2 regions of the Brevibacterium sp. UBA7493 genome follow, and region 2 is predicted to be linked to the other one. Evidence: riboswitches for the same ligand, from Rfam matches in the RefSeq annotation. Region 2 holds a riboswitch; the other holds the start of a gene.
The links. Region 2 has a riboswitch for thiamine pyrophosphate ahead of B4E96_RS00090 (ECF transporter S component). Riboswitches for the same ligand answer to the same signal wherever they lie in the genome.

Region 1: it holds a riboswitch for thiamine pyrophosphate, as region 2 does, so the genes downstream of both, thiM (hydroxyethylthiazole kinase) here and B4E96_RS00090 (ECF transporter S component) in region 2, are expected to answer to the same signal.

What each region holds. Positions count from the first base shown of each region.
Region 1 is NZ_DLOD01000010.1:139,048-144,770, forward strand. Features, by position in the region: gene thiD (bifunctional hydroxymethylpyrimidine kinase/phosphomethylpyrimidine kinase) at 1-328, opposite strand, end outside; gene thiE (thiamine phosphate synthase) at 332-1,093, opposite strand; gene thiM (hydroxyethylthiazole kinase) at 1,090-1,953, opposite strand; TPP riboswitch at 1,941-2,037, opposite strand; gene B4E96_RS06725 (acyl-CoA thioesterase) at 2,192-3,046, shown strand; gene B4E96_RS06730 (metal ABC transporter substrate-binding protein) at 3,147-4,124, shown strand; gene B4E96_RS06735 (metal ABC transporter ATP-binding protein) at 4,180-5,076, shown strand; gene B4E96_RS06740 (metal ABC transporter permease) at 5,073-5,723, shown strand, end outside.
Region 2 is NZ_DLOD01000001.1:19,666-25,388, reverse strand. Features, by position in the region: gene prpB (methylisocitrate lyase) at 1-190, opposite strand, end outside; gene B4E96_RS00105 (MmgE/PrpD family protein) at 190-1,686, opposite strand; gene B4E96_RS00100 (hypothetical protein) at 1,957-2,898, opposite strand; gene B4E96_RS00095 (DUF4916 domain-containing protein) at 2,999-3,538, shown strand; TPP riboswitch at 3,539-3,644, shown strand; gene B4E96_RS00090 (ECF transporter S component) at 3,674-4,315, shown strand; gene B4E96_RS00085 (ABC transporter ATP-binding protein) at 4,315-5,723, shown strand, end outside.

The DNA of each region.
Region 1 (5,723 bases), on a different contig from region 2:
CGACGACGAAGTAGCCGAGGTCCTTCTCATCGGCGGTGTGACAGACGAGTTCGACGAGGCTGCGGGTGGCGAGCATCCCGGTCTTCGTCGCGTCGACGGGCATGTCGTCGAGCACGCTGGACAGCTGGGCTTCGACGAAGGCCTCGTCGATGCCGTAGACCTCGCTGACGCCGTGGGTGTTCTGGGCGACCAGAGCGGTGATGGCGGTGGTGCCGTAGACGCCGCGGGCGCAGAAGGCTTTGAGGTCAGCGTGGATGCCGGCGCCGCCGGACGGGTCGGTGCCGGCGATGGACAGGGCGATCGGCGGGCGGGATGCGGGTGCGGGCATTGTTCAGCGTCCTCCGTCTGCAGTGTGGGAACCGGTGTCGTCGTGCGTCGCAGCCCGGTCCTCGGTATCGGGTGTCTGGCCGGTGAGAAACGCGGTCTTGATCCCGGCAGCGGCTGCGCGCGGGTCGGCGGCTGTGCAGATGGCGGAGACGACGCAGATGCCGGCGACTCCGGTGCCGTGCATCTTGGCAGCACCTGCCAGGTCGATGCCGCCGATGCCGAAGACCGGCAGGCCGGCTTCGCCGGCGAGCGCGCGGATCTTCTCGGGGCCGAGGACGTCGCGGGCGTTCTTCTTCGTCGTCGTCGGAAACGCCAGGCCCACGCCGAGCAGGTCGACGGTGCCGGCCTCACGGGCGGCGGCGAACTGATCCGGGGTGGTGGCCGAGAGCCCGAGCAGGGCCTCCTGGCCGATGTGCTGGCGGACTTCGGCAAACGGCATGTCGTCCTGGCCGACGTGCAGGTGCACGAGGTGTCCTTCGCTGTTGAGCTGTTCGACGACGGCGACGCGGTCGTTGACGAACACCGGCACCGGCCGGGTGATCTTCGCATCGCCGAGCACCTCGTCGACGGCTCGCAGCACATCGCAGGTGAGGTCGTACATGGCGTCGTCGGTGATGTCCTTATCCCGGATCTGGACCATTCCCGCCCCGCCGGCCACCGCCTCGGCGACGGTCTCGGCCACCGACCGGCCGGCGGCAGCACACTGGGCGGTGTCGGTGATGAAGTACAGGGCGGTGTCGACCTCGGCGAGGCGATCGTGGCTCATGCGGTGACTTCCACGGTGTCGTAGCTGACGCTGACTGCGGCGATGTCCGCGGCGGTGACGGAATGCAGGGCGTCGAGGAACTCGACGGCGAAGCTGCCGGGCCCGCGGCTCGTGCTGGCCGCGCGGGTACCGGCGGCTGCATAGTGGGCGTGGGCGGCGACGACCGCGGCGAACGGGTCGGCCGGCAGAGCGCCGAGGTAGGCGGCGACGACACCGCCTAGCGAGCAGCCGGTGCCCACGACCAGCGGCATGTAGTCCGAACCGCCGGAGACCCGGGCGATGCGCACCTGCTCACCGGCGTGGACGATCGCGTCGACCTCGCCGGAGACAGCGACGACGGAGCCGAGTGCGTGGGAGAGCTGGATCGCAGCCTCCAGGACGGCTTCGACCTCGTCGGTGGAGTCGACGCCGCGAGCACCGGCACCGGTGCCGGCCAGGGCTGCGATTTCGGAGGCGTTGCCGCGGATGGCGGTCGGCTGCCAGGTCAGGGCCTGCTTGATGCGGGTGGTGCGGTAGTCGATGACACCGTAGGAGACGGGGTCGAGCACCCAGGGGGTGCCGGTCTCACGGGCGGCGGTGATGGAGGCGTCGGCGGCGAGGAAGTTGTGGGAGCTGGCGGTGCCGAAGTTGATGAGCAGGCCGTCGGCGATGCGGGTGAACTGGGCGGCATCGGCTTCGTGGTTGATCATCGCCGGTGAGGCGCCGATCGCCAGCAGCGCATTGGCACTGAGCGGCTGCACGACGGTGTTCGTGATGCACTGGACGAGCGGATTCGACTCCCGCACCGCGGTGGCAGCCGCTGCGAGATCGGGTATCGAGGCCGCCGTCTGTGCGGGGGCAGATGGGTGCTGCTGTGTCATGACAATCCCTTCGCCAGCATGATCCAGATCAGGTTCGATGGGTATGTTCTCAGCCCGGCCTGCCGGGCACCCCATGTCTGTCCGCCACTCTAACAGTCCTGGCTGATGACGCCAGTTTGCGCTGGAGTGTGACGGCGCGGCGGCGCGCGGAGTCCGCATGCATGGGTCGCTAGGATCGGAGCAGACGGCGAAATCCGTCGGCCACCGGCAGCGCACCTGATGAAAGCGGAGGAAACCTGTGAGCGATGTGCTCTTCTCACCCAGCGAAACCGGCGAGGGCTCGTTCCTCGATCTCATGCAGCTGGAGAAGATCGACAAGAACATCTACCGCGCTGGCTACGTCTTCGATGAGCCCTATGCCCTCTACGGCGGGCAGGTCGCAGCGCAGTCGGTGCACGCCGCGGCCCTGACCGTCGATGAGGAGCGCAAGCCGCACTCCCTGCACGGCTACTTCCTGCGCCCGGGCAATGCCGCCCGGCCGACGGTCTTCCAGGTCTTCCGAGACCGCGACGGCGGCTCCTACTCCGCCCGCCGGGTCGTCGCCACCCAGGACGGCGATGTCATCTTCAATATGGCCATCAACTTCACCCGCGGCAACGAAAGCCCCGACCTGCAGGGCCCGACGGCCGCCGCCGAGGCCGAGATCCGGTTCGGGAACCCCTCGCCGATGCCGCGGATGTTCTCCTTCGAAGCCCGCAGCACCGACCAGCCGTTCACCACGACCGACTACCCGGTCCGGTTCTGGGCCCGCTGCACAGAGGACCTCGGCGATTCCGACCTGCTGCACATCTGCGCCCTGACCTACCTATCCGACATCTCATCAGGTCTGGGGGCGTTCAATACCGATGAGTTCAAGTCCGGCTCCAGCCTCGATCACTCGCTGTGGTTCCACCGGCCGGTGAACATGAACGACTGGGTGCTGTGCGACTACGCCCCGCGCTCCGCCGCCTACGGCCGCGGTCTGTACACCGGCGACATCACCACAGCCGACGGCGTGCTCGTCGCCTCGGTCGCCCAGGAAGCCCTGTTCCGCAGGCTAACCCCGGAGCAGCTGCAGCACTACCGCGGGATCGGTCGGCAGAAGAAGGACTGAGATCCCTAAGCCGACCCCGCACCCCGCGCTCGCTTGCGCACATCAAATAGTTCGCATATGCGAACTTTGAAGATTCGCTGCGGGGAACTATTGTGATGCCATGGCATTCCGATCCCCCCTCCATCGCCTGCGCTCACCTCGCGCGCACAGTCGCACCCGGCGCATCCCCCTTCTCATCACCGGCCTGGTGAGCGCAGCCGCACTGGCACTGTCCGCCTGCAGCCCAGCAGCCACCTCGGGCACGGACGACGACCGCCCACTGGTGCTCACCACCTTCACCGTCCTCAAGGACATCGCCGCCAACGTTGCAGGCGATCACCTGCGGGTGGAGTCGATCACGCAGGAAGGCGCGGAGATCCACGGCTACGAGCCCTCCCCCAGCGACATCCGGCACGCTGAGGAAGCCGACCTCGTCCTCGAGAACGGCATGGGCCTGGAGAAGTGGTTCGAGCAGTTCATCGACGTCGCCGGCACGAAGCACGTCGTGCTCAGCGAGGGCATCAGGCCGATCGACATCACTGAGGACGCCTACGCCGGCAAGCCGAACCCGCACGCTTGGATGTCACCTGCCAACACCGCGATCTACGCCAAGAACATGGTGACGGCCTTCTCGGAGCTCGCCCCCGACCACGCTGCGGACTTCGAGGCCAACGCCGAGGACTACACTGCCAAGCTCACCGAAGTCGAGACTAAGCTGACCGACACGCTTGAGACCCTGCCGGAGAACCAGCGTGCGCTCGTCACCTGCGAAGGCGCTTTCTCCTACCTCGCCCGCGACGCCGGGCTGACGGAGAAGTACATCTGGCCGGTCAACGCCGAGCACGAGGCGACCCCGCAGCAGGTCGCCTCGACCATCGAATTCGTGCGCGAAAACGACGTCCCGGCCGTGTTCTGCGAATCGACCGTCAACGACAAGGCGATGCAGCAGGTCGTGGACGCCACCAACGCGAGCTTCGGCGGCACCCTCTACGTCGACTCGCTCACCACCGCCGACGGCCCCGTGCCGACCTACCTCGATCTCATCACCCACGATGCCGAGACCATCGCCGATGCTTTGACCGGGGCCGCAGGCGCATGACGGCCGCCGCAGTCTCACCGGCGTCGTTCATCCGGCTGCGCTTGACTGGACACCGATGACCCCTCCCCGCCCCCCGCACCAGCCTGCGGCGCACCCGCCCGGACCCGGCGCGTCCACCGCCCTGGAGGTCCGGAACGTCACAGTGCGCTATGGCTCCGTGCTGGCTCTCGACGAGGCGAGCGCCGTCATCGGCCGCGGCCGCATCTGCGGTCTGGTCGGCATGAACGGCGCCGGTAAGTCCACCCTGTTCAAGTCGATCGTCGGCAGCCTCAAACCGCAGTCGGGTTCCGTGCGCATCGCCGGCCTGCCGCCTGCCAAGGCCCGGCGGGCCGGGCTCATCGGGTACGTGCCGCAGGCCGAGATCGTCGACTGGGACTTCCCGATCACCGTGCGCGAGGTAGTGGGCACCGGCCGCTACGGGCGCACCGGGATCACCCGCCGGCTCACGCGGGCCGACCAGGACGCCGTCGAGGCCGCACTGGCCCGCGTCGAGCTCACCGAGCTGGCCGGCCGGCAGATCGGCCAGCTCTCCGGCGGGCAGCGCAAGCGCGCCTTCGTCGCCCGGGGCCTGGCGCAGGAGGCCACGGTGCTGCTGCTCGATGAGCCCTTCGCCGGCGTCGACAAGCGCTCTGAGCAGATGATCTCGACGGTGCTGCGCGAGGCCGCCGATGCCGGGACGACGATCGTCGTGTCCACCCACGATCTGCACGCGCTGCCGGATCTGGCCGATGAGGCGATCCTGCTCATGCGGCGTGTGCTGCTGCACGACTCGCCTGCCGAGGTGCTGCGTCCGCAGAACCTGGCGCTGGCCTTCGGACTCGATCCGCTCGGCCGGCCGACCGACAGGCCGACCAACAACCGGCGGGCCGGAGAGACCCCGGCTGCCGGCGGGGCCCCGACTGACGGCGACGCTGCGGCCAGCGATGGGAACTGGGACGGTGAACCGCATTGAACATCATCCACCTGCTCGCCGACCCGGTTTCCTATGAGTTCATGACCCGCGCGCTCATCGCCGCGGTCATGGTCTCGATCGTGTGTGCGCTGCTGTCATGCTGGCTGGTGCTCATCGGCTGGTCGCTTATGGGCGATGCCGTCTCCCATGCGGTGCTGCCCGGGGTCGTGCTCGCCTATGTCCTCGACGTGCCGTTCGCCATCGGCGCGCTCGCATTCGGGTTCCTCGCCGTCATCCTCATCGGGACGGTGCGCGACACCTCCCGGGTCAAGGAGGATGCCGCGATCGGCATCGTGTTCACCACGCTTTTCGCCCTGGGCATCGTGCTCGTGTCCGTCACCCCCTCGGACACGGACCTCACGCACATCATCTTCGGCAACATCCTCGGCGTCTCCCGGCAGGACCTCACCCAGATCCTCATCCTCACGCTCGCCGTGCTGCTTGTCGTGCTGGTCAAGCGCCGCGACTTCACGCTCTACGCCTTCGACCCGACCCATGCACATGCGATCGGCATGAGCCCGCGGCTCATCGGCGCGGTCATGCTCGCCCTGCTGGCCGTCACCGCGGTGGCGACCCTGCAGATCGTCGGCGTCGTCCTGGTCGTGGCGATGCTCATCATCCCCGGCGCCTCGGCCTACCTGCTGACG
Region 2 (5,723 bases):
CGATGTCAGGCAGCCCCTGCGCTGCGGAGAACGCACCGCCGGAGATGTAGACGCCTTCGAAGCCGAGCTGTTCGATGATCTGGGCGTTGATCGGGTTGATCGCGCCCGGGAACTGCACGATCTCGCTGCCGGCGAGCAGTTCGCGGAACCGCTTGCGCCGCTGGGCTGCTGGTGTGGTGGCGCCGAGCATCAGAAGATCCCCTTCGACCCGGTGTGCTCCAGGCCCTCGACGACGAAGGACAGCTCGCGGACCTCATCGGCGGAAAGCTCCGGCAGGCGCTGGACGAGGTCGAGGAAGCGGTCCTGCTCCTCCTCGGCGATGATGCCCTTGGCCAGGGTGCGGAACTTCTCGACGTAGTTCTCGCGCACGAACGGGCGTGCGCCGTTCGGGTGGGCGTCGGCGACGGCGATCTCGTCGACCATCGTCGAGCCGTCCTCGAACTCGATCTCGACGCGGCCGCCGAAGGCCATCTCCTCCGGGTCGGTCGAGTGGTAGCGGCGGGTCCACTCAGGATCCTCGGTGGTCTCGATCTTGTGCCACAGGGCGACGGTCTCCGGGCGGGCGGCGCGCTCGGGAGCGTAGGAGTCCTCGTGGTGCCAGCCCTGGTCCTCCATGGCGACGGCGAAGATGTACATGATCGAGTGGTCCAGCGTCTCGCGGGTGGCCTTCGGGTCCATCTTCTGCGGGTCGTTGGCGCCGGTGCCGATGACGTTGTGGGTGTGGTGCGAGGTGTGGATGACGATCTTCTTGATCTTGGTCAGATCGTCGATCTCCTTGCCCATCTTGCGGGCGAGGTCGATGAGCGCCTGGGCCTGGTACTCAGCCGAGTGCTCCTTGGTGTAGGTGTCGAGGATCGCGCGCTTGGCTTCGCCCTTCTCAGGCAGCGGCACGGTGTAGCGGGCCTCGGGGCCGGAGAGGATCCAGGCGATGAAGCCGTCCTCGCCTTCGTAGATCGGGCTCGGGGCGCCTTCGCCGCGCATCGCGCGGTCGACGGCCTCGACGGCCATCTTGGCGGCGAATGCCGGTGCGTGGGCCTTCCACGAGGAGATCTCGCCCTTGCGGGACTGGCGGGTGGCGGTGGTGACGTGCAGTGCCTGCTGCACGGCCTGGAAGGTCACCTCGGTCGGCAGGTGCAGCATCGCACCGATGCCGGCTGCGGCAGAGGGGCCGAGGTGGGCGACGTGGTCGATCTTGTGCTCGTGCAGGCAGATGCCCTTGACGAGGTCGACCTGGATCTCGTAGCCGGTGGCGATGCCGTTGACGAGGTCCTTGCCGTCGACGCCGAGGTGCTGGGCGACAGCGAGGATGGCCGGGATGTTGTCACCGGGGTGCGAGTAGTCCTTGGCGAGGAAGGTGTCGTGGAAGTCGAGCTCGCGCACGGCCACGCCGTTGGCCCAGGCGGCCCATTCCGGGGAGACGGTGTCATCGAGCGGCTGGCCGAACACGGTGGCGCCGGGCTTGGACTTGTGCGGCAGCGCCTGCTCGCGGGCGTGGGTCGGTGCGTCACGGCGGACCGAGGCGGCGGCGACGGCGGCGTTGTCGATGATGCGGTTGATGACCATGTCGGTCACGTCGGCTTCGACGGCGACGGGATCGGATGCGACTTCTGCGATCTTCCAGGCCAGCTGATCTTCGCGGGGGAGGTTTTCCGAGCTCTTATACGTGCGGACTTCATGGTTGATCATGGAGATTCTCCTTATCTCGACGTCGGCAGCCGAGGTGTCGGCGACGCTGACCGTCAGGGCCCGAGGTGTTCGCGGGCTGCATTCAACTGTATGAGCGGCGCGGGCTGAGCGCCACGCCACACTTTATCTTGATATCAAGATAAAACATGAGCAGGGGCAGCACAAACGCCGTACGTTCTCTAGGATGCCACGCGCACATGTGGCCTCGCTCACCGGGTCCCGTCCCAGCTGCGCGGCCAGCCCGCTGGCCTGCGCTGATGCCCTGCCGGTTCAGTCCTCTGCCGGCTGTCCGGTGCCCTGGATGATCGAGACGAGGGTGATGAGCGACAGCCGGGCTCCCGGATGCGCCCGGAGCTTGCTGTCTCCGGCGTCGATGAGCACGCCGCCGGAGCGCCAGTCACCGAGAATCCGCAGCAGGGTCTCAGACGTGCCGGCGAGCACGACATGGGCGAAGCTCTCCCCGGAGATCGTCTCCGGGGCGTAGCCGAGGAGCCGGAAGAACTCGGCGGTGTGGGCCTTGAGCCGCTCGTCGGTCTCGAGCACAGCGTGGATCTGCTCGGATTCGGGCAGGCTCACCCGCCCGCCGGCACCGAGGTACATCGCCAGGGTCGAGAACAGCGGGATATCGAGGTCACCGGCGCCGGTGACCTGGGTGTTGACCTGCTGCCAGTGGTTCGCCGCGGCGAGCGCCCAGACGCTGAGCCAGCGGGCGAGCGCCCCGGCCTGCTCGTCACTGGGCTCGATCGCACGGTCCTCAGCCACCGCCTCGGCGACGGGGCTGAACAGCTCGGGCAGGCCGACGGTCACCGACTCAGGCCCGGCCTGTTCGAGCATGCCGGTCAGCAGCAGCGTCGCCCAGGCCCGCTCGGTCAGCGGCAGCTCAGCCAGCGTCTTGGCGCCACCGGCCTCTTCGAGTCGGGCGAGTTCGGCGACAGCGGCGAGCTCCTCACCGCTCAGCTCGCCGGTCTCGGCGGCCGGGCGCTGCGCGTTCGGACCGGAGGCGACCCAGTGCCAGATCCGCAGCGCGGCGGCCACGACCGACACCTCGGCGATCTGGGCGGCGTCGACAGCCTGCGATTCGGGCTGGTCGATCTGGTCCTCGGCGTCCAGGAGGCCGAAGAGGGTCATGGCGATCGGGTGGTAGTGGGCGCTGATCTCGTCGGCGAGATGCTGGTCGGCGCCGGTGGGCTGCTCGTTCATGTCATCGCTCATGCCCCGAACCTATCGCAGCCCCGGCGGTTCACGCTTCCCGCTCCTGGGGACATGCGCCTGGAGTCTGGCCTGACCAGAGCCCGTGTGGAACCATGGGACTATGACACGCACCGCTTTGGCTTTCGATGAGAACTGGCTCGAACCCGATGAGCTGGCCCGGCTGCGCAGACGCCTGCCGATGGCCTACATCAATGCGGTGCCGGTGCTGCTTGACGACCACGGTGTGCCGGACAAGGTCGGGCTGCTGCTGCGCACCGGCGATGACGGCTCGCTCGTGCGCGAGGTGATCGGCGGGCGGGTGCGCTTCCACGAGACCCTGCGCGATGCGCTCATGCGCCATGCCGAGAAGGACCTCGGGCCGCTGGCGTTTCCGTCGCTGCCGAGCTCGCTCAACCCGTTCCACGTTGCCGAGTACTTCCCGACCGAGGGTGCCTCCAAGCTTCACGATCCGCGCCAGCATGCGATCGCCCTGTGCTACATCCTGCCGGTGCAGGGTGAGTGCACGCCGCGCCAGGATGCGCTCAGCCTCGACTGGCTGACCCCGGACGAAGCACTGCGCGAGGACATCGTGGCGGAGATGAACCACGGACAGGAGCACATCGTCAAAGCCGCCCTGGCGTACATGGGTCTGCTACCGTAGACGCGACGACAGGGGAGCGCTCATGAGGAGCGCTGAGAGTGCACAGCTGCAGACCCTCGAACCTGACGCGGTTCATACCGCCGGAGGAAGTCGAGTCTCTTCACCCCTCCTTGCCTGATTGAAGGAGGATTTGCGATGTCTGACGTCCAGACCCGCCACACCCATTCCGAACCCAACAACATGCCTGCCGGAGTTCCGGCGACGATGCGCTGGAGGGTCGTCGACATTGTCGTCGCCTCCGTGCTCGCCGTCGCGATCGGCATCGTGTTCTGGGCCTGGTCGAACTCCTGGGAGACGATCAGCGCCCCGTTCCAGGCCCTCTACCCGCCGACGAAGGGACTGCTGACCGGCGTGTGGGTGCTCGGCGGCGTGCTCGGCGGGCTCATCATCCGCAAGCCCGGTGCAGCGCTGTACGTCGAGGTGCTCGCTGCGATTGTCTCGGCGGTGCCGGGCAACTACTTCGGGCTCATGGTCATCGTCTCCGGGCTCATCCAGGGCTTCGGCGCTGAGATCATCTTCGCGTTGCTGCGCTACCGCCGCTACACCTTCATCGCCACGCTGCTCGCCGGCCTGGGTGCCGGGCTGTCGCTGGCGATCGGCGAGAACATCCTCTACAACGCCGCCTGGACGTTTGAGCACAAGGCGCTCTACACCGTCTTCGCCGGCATCTCCGGCATGGTGCTCGCCGGCCTCGTCTCGTGGTTCGCGCTCAAGGCGATCGCCCGCACCGGTGCGCTGGGCGCCTTCGCGTCCGGACGCAGCGCGCGAGAAGTCTGATGGCCGCCGCGACCCGCGGCGTCGACGTCCTCGCCCGCGGCTTCGGCTGGCGGCACTCCGGGCGCAAGCGCGCCGCTGTCAGCGACATCGACCTGCGCATCGAGGCCGGTGAGCGCGTCCTGCTGCTCGGCTCCTCAGGGGCTGGGAAGTCGACGCTGCTGCATGCGATCGCAGGAGTCCTGCCGGCCGAGTCCGGGTACCGGACCGGCGAGCTGCTCGTCGGCGGCCGCCCACCGGATCCCACCTCGGGCACCACCGGGCTCGTCCTGCAGGACCCGGACGCGCAGGTGGTGCTCGCCCGGCTCGGCGACGATGTGTGCTTCGGGATGGAGAACACCGGCGTCGACCCGGCCGCGATGCCCGCCCGCGCCCGCAAGGCGCTGTCCACCGTCGGCCTCGATCTGCCGTGGGATCATCCGACGTCGGCGCTGTCCGGCGGGCAGAAGCAGCGCCTTGCTCTGGCCGGCGTGCTCGCCATGGCTCCCGGGCTCATGGTGCTCGACGAGCCGACGGCCAACATCGATCCGGCCGCCGTTCCCGAGGTGTGCCAGGCGGTTCTCGACGCGCAGGCCGCCTCTGGTGCGACCCTGCTCATCGTCGAACACCGGGTCGACATCTGGGCCGATCACGTCGACCGGATCATCGTGCTCGGCGAGTCCGGGCTGGTCGCCGACGGTGCGCCCGATGCGGTGCTGCACGGCCCGGCGCTGCGCGGCACCCTGGCTGGCGCTGGGGTCTGGCTGCCTGGTGCCGCACTCCCCCAGCCGCGCGTCCCGCGGCCGGCGGGTGCGGTGCTGCTGGAGGCCGAGAAGCTCGCCGTCGCCCGCTCCCGCCGTGGCCCGGTCGCCGTCAGTGACCTCAGCGTCGACCTCGCCGAAGGCCAGGCGCTCGCACTCGTCGGGCACAACGGCGCTGGCAAGTCGACGACCGCGCTCACCCTCGGCGGCCTGCTGCCTGCCCGTGCTGGGAGGGTGCGGGCCACGCCGCGGCTGCTCGACCTCGGGCGCGGGGCGCCCCGCCGCGACGACCCGCACCGGTGGCCGGCGGCTGACCTCGTCGCCCGGATCGGCACGGTGTTCCAGGAGCCGGAGCATCAGTTCCTGACGACCACGGTCGCCGATGAGCTGCGGCTGGGTCCGCGCCAGGCCGGTTGTGCCCAGGCCGAAACCGAGGCGCGGGTGGCCGAGCTGCTCGAACGCCTGCGGCTGACCCGGCTGGCGCATGCGCATCCGCACACGCTCTCCGGTGGGGAGAAGCGGCGGCTGTCGGTGGCGTGCATGATGGCGACCCGCCCGCCGGTGCTCATCATCGACGAACCGACCTTCGGCCAGGATGCGAACACGTGGCGGGAGCTCGCGGCGCTCAGCTGCGAGCTGCTCGATGCTGGGACCGCGCTGCTGACCGTCAG